DNA from 2 places in the Microaerobacter geothermalis genome. Region 1 is predicted to be linked to the other one. Evidence: riboswitches for the same ligand, from Rfam matches in the RefSeq annotation. Region 1 holds a riboswitch; the other holds the start of a gene.
What was found. Region 1 has a riboswitch for cyclic di-GMP ahead of L1765_RS15465 (FapA family protein). Riboswitches for the same ligand answer to the same signal wherever they lie in the genome.
Positions count from the first base shown of each region.

Region 2: another riboswitch for cyclic di-GMP. It lies ahead of L1765_RS05300 (HD-GYP domain-containing protein); the one in region 1 lies ahead of L1765_RS15465 (FapA family protein).

Region 1 covers NZ_JAKIHL010000064.1:3,556-6,726, reverse strand. Annotated here, with positions in the region: gene L1765_RS15470 (fumarate hydratase) at 1-789, shown strand, start outside; cyclic di-GMP riboswitch class I at 985-1,072, shown strand; gene L1765_RS15465 (FapA family protein) at 1,240-3,138, shown strand.
Region 2 covers NZ_JAKIHL010000007.1:28,880-32,050, forward strand. Annotated here, with positions in the region: gene L1765_RS05285 (metal ABC transporter permease) at 1-330, shown strand, start outside; gene L1765_RS05290 (Fur family transcriptional regulator) at 348-761, shown strand; gene L1765_RS05295 (hypothetical protein) at 961-1,146, shown strand; cyclic di-GMP riboswitch class I at 1,214-1,299, shown strand; gene L1765_RS05300 (HD-GYP domain-containing protein) at 1,386-1,928, shown strand; gene L1765_RS05305 (TIGR03826 family flagellar region protein) at 2,005-2,436, shown strand; gene flgM (flagellar biosynthesis anti-sigma factor FlgM) at 2,612-2,884, shown strand; gene L1765_RS05315 (flagellar protein FlgN) at 2,914-3,171, shown strand, end outside.

The DNA of each region.
Region 1 (3,171 bases):
TTGTTAGGTTGCAAAATTGGAGCAATCAACCGCTTGCCAGCCAGCTTTTTTGTGTCCGTGGCCTATAACTGCTGGGCTTTCCGTCGTTTGGGAGTCATCTTGGATAAAGAGAACGGTGAAATTAAGGAATGGCTATATAAAGATGGCTTAATTGATCTGGATCAAAAAGAAGAGACTCCTGAAGGGTTAGATTCTATAAAAGCAACCAGGGAAGTTGTGCTTCAGACTCCTTTAACAGAAGAGCAGGTTAGAAATCTGCGTGTCGGGGATGTGGTCATTATTAATGGCCCCATTTATACGGGTCGTGATGCCCTTCATAAATATTTAATGGATCACGATGCCCCTGTTGATCTAAATGGAGCAGTGATTTATCACTGCGGACCTGTGATGCTGAAGGATAAAAACGGCAAGTGGCAGGTGAAGGCTGCAGGCCCTACCACCAGTATCCGTGAGGAACCCTATCAAGGAGATGTTATGAAGAAGTTTGGCATCCGGGCGGTTATCGGCAAGGGTGGTATGGGTGCTAAAACATTGGCTGCCTTAAAAGAACATGGCGGTGTTTACTTAAATGCCATCGGTGGAGCGGCCCAATATTATGCCGAGTGTATCACCAATGTGGATGGCGTTGATTTTCTCGAATTTGGTGTTCCTGAAGCGATGTGGCATCTGCGGGTGAAAAACTTTGCTGCGATTGTGACGATGGATTCCCATGGAAACAGCCTCCATGCGGATGTCGAGAAGTCGTCTTTGGAGAAGTTGGCACAATTTAAGGAACCTGTTTTCAAATAAGGATAAGGGTGCGGGAATCAATCATATCCCGCACTTTTTTAGTCAGTGTGGATGTGGGGAATTTTAGATATGGAAAATACATTTTCATATCCATTTGTGACCTGTTGGGTCATGCATGTTTAGTTCGTGAATATAAGGATTTGTCGAAAAATGTTTACAGATGTAAAGGTTGGTGGTAATTTAATACTAAGAAAAAAGAGTTTAGGGCAAACCCATCGAAAGGTGGGGACGCAAAGCTACAGATCTAAGGTCGATAAACGGCTAGGATGGCTGAGTTGCCAAAATAGATATAGCCATCGGATAAACTGGTGACCGCTGTCCTCTAAGGACAGTTTTGTTTTTTGGAGGCTCTTGCTCAATTATCGGAAAAGGGAACTGTGGCAAAGGGAAAAGTTTCTCCCCCCCAGTTAATAGAAATCGCAGTCATTTATTGGAGAAGGGGTGATTTAAATGGGTAGATCGGATGAGCTAACAGACAAAGATTTGCTGCGTATAATTAAGGAAATGTCGAAATCTGCCCATGAAGAGGGGCTAGCAGAAGAGGAGGAATTTCTTTTTCAGCTTCCTGAAGTTGAGGAAGAATTGGATGAGTTTTATTTCTCTGAAAATGATGGAACGGTTGAAGTAAAAGACGGGAAAATTATCGTAAGGGATCCAGTAAATGATGGGCGTTCAGCAAAAATTAAAGTACTTCCGCCAATTATTCTCATGAAAAATGGACAACCTGTCGAAGGAACAGTCATGGTTTCTTCCACTGATCAATTGGAGTGGCAAATCGAAGATACACCGCTTTATGAGTTGAAAGTGACAGAAGATAACATGTGTGTAACCCTTACCGTCTTTGCGTTGAAAAAATGTAAATTAGAACTAGTGGATGCAGAGCCTGTCCATTGTTTGGCGCTTCGTGTCAAAGAAGTTAAAGAGGAGATGAGGGAATTAACCACATCGGAGGTATATGCCGATTTGGTTAAGTTGAAGGTAAAAAGGGAACTCATCAAATTAAGTGTGATCCATCGTGAGATAAGAAACCCTTCTTATCAGCCTGTCTGTGTTGTTGAAGGAGTTCCTCCCGTTGAAGGGAAAGACGGTTCTTTAGAGCTATTTGTATCTACAAAAGTAGAGGAAGCCTTGGAAGAAGTTCAGGGCAAAGTGGACTTTAGGAACCGACTCAAAATCCCCTCGGTTAAAAAGGGAGATCTCATTGGAAAGATACATACCGCTGTGCCTGGAAAACCAGGGTATGATGTATTTGGTCAGGTTGTTCATCCTAGACCCGTAAAGGAAGTAAAGGTAGTACCCAGGGACCACGTGAGCCTGAATGAGGAGGGGATTTTGCTTGCTCAACAGGCAGGGCGTCCCAGGGTAACTGGCTCGGGGAGAGTAAAGTTTGTAGATATTACCCGCACGTTTATCGTGAGTGGAAATTTGGATATAGAAACAGGAAATATTGTATTTTCCGGAGATGTGGTTGTCTACGGGGATGTATTAGATGGAATGACCATTGAAGCTTTGGGGGACGTATTTATTTCAGGAAGTGTTTTTTCTTCCACCATTACGGCAACAGGAAATGTTACAATTAAGGGGAATGTTGTAGACAGCTCTATCCATTCAGGATATTTTGGAGTCATTTATAACCAGTTATATCAGCAATTCAGTCAATTATTGGAGAAGTTTATTGCATTGGAAACGGCCTGTTTAACCGTACTGAAAATTGCCTATTCAAGTGGGAAAAATGTTTCGTTGGGCCGGGTGTTAATCACATTAATGGAAACCAAATTTTCAGGAATAAAATCAATGGTTAAAAAAGTAGAGGAGCTAATGAAGCAAATCAAGGAGGAGGTGCCTGATGAAATTGATACCGTGTATCATGAGCTGGTTTATTACACCAAACCATATGAGTTAATGGGGACTTCTTCTCAATCGAAAGTAAAAGAAACCGTATCGAAGTTAAAAGAGGCAATCACTTGGATAGAATCCATGCAGGTGCCAGATGCCGATGTAGAAATATCACAATGCACCCTGTCTCAAATAAAGGCTAATGGTAATATTCTAATTAAAGGAGCAGGAACCTTTAACAGCCAACTTCTCTCAAAGGAAAACATCTACTTTTTTCAGTTGGATGCCGTTTGTAGAGGAGGACGGGTACAATCAGGGAAAAATATTATTGCTTCCATGGTTGGTGGAGATGTAGGAGGAGAAGTTCATTTAATCGCTGCAGAGATGATCAAATCGACTCAATTTAAGAATGGAAGGATTACCATTAAGGGCCGTTCAGAAGAAATTTTTAAACCAATTGATCATTTGGTCGCATATGTGCGGGATGGTAAATTAATCATCGAAAGCTCCTGAATGGGTATCAAAATCAATCACTTAGAAATAAAG
Region 2 (3,171 bases), on a different contig from region 1:
GAATACGCATCTGCTTCAGGAGTTCGCATTCGCTTGGTCCAATGGATTTTTATCCTGCTGATGGCCCTAGTAATATCCGTTGCGGTCAGGGCAGTCGGAGTTCTCTTGGTATCCGGTTTGATGGTTCTTCCGGTGGCTGCCATGTGGATGCTTCCCGGTGGGTTCAGAAAAATTATGTGGTTATCCGTTCTTGTTAGTGAGCTTTCTATTTTGATTGGATTTGCAGCATCCTATTACTTCAATTTGGCTTCCGGTGGAGCGATCATTTGGGCGGCGTTTCTCATTCTTTTAATGGTAATGGTCGGACGTCGATGGCTAAGGAAACATTAGCATAGGGAGAGATGATGATGAATGTGGAGATGGCACTACAGCGTTTGAAGGATCGCGGATACAAGTTTACTGATAAAAGGGAAAAACTGGTCAGTATCTTTGCACAGGAGAAAAGGTACTTGTCTGCTAAAGAAGTATTGGAACGGATGCAGGAGGATTTTCCCAATCTCAGCTTTGATACCATATACCGTAATTTATCCCTGTTTGAGGAGTTAGGTATTCTGGAGGAGACGGAGTTAAAAGGAGAAAAACAGTTCCGTTTGGCTTGTTCAGGAGAGGAACATCATCATCATTTGATCTGCACCCGATGCGGAACGACCAAAAAAATTAGTTTATGTCCGATGAACGCCGTCCTTGGTTCTCCCGAGGGCTTTTATATCACCGGACATAAATTTGAAATCTACGGGTTTTGTGAAAACTGCTATGAATAGAAGATGAATAAACCCAAGATTAGACAATACTAGTGATGATTCGATAAAGGGTTTGACACAAGTCCAGTGGAATTAATATATAGTTGCATGATACTAAGTCACTATTGCTTAACCTTAATTTCTATCTTATGACCTACTGTTCTTCTGTTTTGTATTCATTAAGATGAATGATATAAGATTGAATCATGGGAGTCTGATTATGAAAAAAAAGAAATGTCCTTCCTGCGGGAAAACATCATATGGAAGTCGTGATGAAAATTGGCATTGTCCTTATTGCGGCAAGGACATCTCCGATGTTCCCAGTGAACCTGTAGAGGGTGATATGGCTGAAATTCATGATATTTTATCCGAGGAAGAAATTATAAGAATATTAAAAGGATTATAAATGATGGTTGTAACTTTTCCATCTTTTAGTTATAATTTACGCAAAGAATACACGATATATATACTCCCTTCGATAAAGGCAAACCCGTTCGAAAGGCGGGGACGCAAAGCCACAGGTCTAAGGTCACGGGACTAGGACAGCTGGGTTACCGAAAAGGTAGGTTTTTGACCATCCTTTTAGCGATTAAGCAGATTCATCGAAGGATGGTTTTTTATTTGTACAGGGGAGAGAATATTTTAATGAAGGATCGCCTATTACATGAGTTAAAATATTATCATATCGAAACATTTTATCATTCCATTCGCGTTGCCAGTTTGTCAGTGAGAATGGCCAAACATATGTTGTATCCCGAGGAACGATTGGAAGCGCTTTACCACGGGGCTTTATTGCACGATATCGGAAAACTGAAAATCGAAGAGGCTATTTTAAATAAGCCGGGCAAACTTACCAATGATGAGTGGTGCATGATTATGAAGCATCCCATTATTGGTTATGAAATCTTAAAAAAGTATGATTTCAATTCAGATGTAAAGAGTGTTGTGCTCTTTCATCATGAAAGATGTGACGGATCCGGTTATCCTTTTCAACTTGAAGATTCCCAAATTCCTTTGAATGCCAAAATTGTGGCGGTTGCTGACAGCTTTGATGCAATGACTCATCACAGGGTTTACAGCCGAGCAAAATCTATAAGGAAGGCCCTTGAAGAATTAAACGGGCAAAAGGGTCTAAAATACGATTCTAAAGTAGTGGATACCCTTCAGCAAATTCTTCCCCCGTATTGAGACGAATTTCCTATGACAAAGGGAAGGGGTTGTAGTAAAATATGGATAAATCCTATACCTGATGGGAGGGGGAGACATGGGGTTAGGACAATTGGCGAATTGTCCCCAATGTGGGAAGCTTTTTGTAAAAACGATCCATGACATTTGTCCCGATTGTTACAAAGAGATTGAAGAGGATTATGAAAAATGTGTCGCTTATCTAAAAAAGAAAGAAAACCGCACCGCCAATATCTATGAATTAAGTGATGGAACTGGTGTATCTGTCAGCCGTATCACCCGGTTTATCCGGGAGGGGAGAATCTCTGTGTTGGGATTCCCTAATCTGGGATATCCCTGTGAATCCTGTGGAAAGATCATACGTAAAGGCCACTTGTGTGACGATTGTGCCAACCGGTTAAAAAAGGAATGGAAGTTGGCTGCTGAGGATGAAAAAAGATTGCGAGATGCGAAGAATAAAGATTACGGTGGATATTATCAGGTGAAGGAAAAGTTTAAGGAAAAAGATTAGGAAAACGGGAATGCCCCCAGCCTCCAGAGGCGGGGGCATCCTGCTTCCAAGACTCTGGGCCAACCGTTTGATCGGTTTAAGATGAAAAAGGGCTAAATGTTTTTCTCTCTTTTACCGACAATGTTAATAAGAGACTTTCGACGTAGAAGGCTGTACTAATTTGAGGTGAATAAATATGAGAATCAATGAACCGAATCGTATCGGTGCGTTAAATGCGTACCAGAAGACCCAGGGTGTTCAGAAAAAAGGTAAAAATGAACTGATGAAAAGGGACCAAGTGGAAATTTCTACAGAGGCCAAGGCCATGTTGGAACAAGCTGCTCCACTGTCTGGTCCTGAGCGTCAGCAAAAGATTAATCAGTTGAAGGAACAGGTACAGTCCGGCCAATATCAGGTGAATTCAGAAAAAGTGGCGGATAAGGTTCTTCGCTTTTGGAAGGGAATCTGAAATTTCTTTGGCAAATGGGGTGAATTGCTGTGACTGCCATACAGCCTTTAATTGCAGTGATGGATGATTTGGTTGAACAGCATCAGGAATTACTGAAGCTAGGATACCGCAAGAAGGAAAGCTTAATTTCAGGAACCATCGATGAATTGGCCAAAATTGTTCAGGAAGAAGGTCGTATCGTCCGATCGGTGGCAAAACTGGAAGACGAAAGGCAGAAAACAGTGGAGCTCTTCCTCTGTTCATCAGGATTGTCGTTAAGTGATGTGACGATGACCGATGTCATTCAA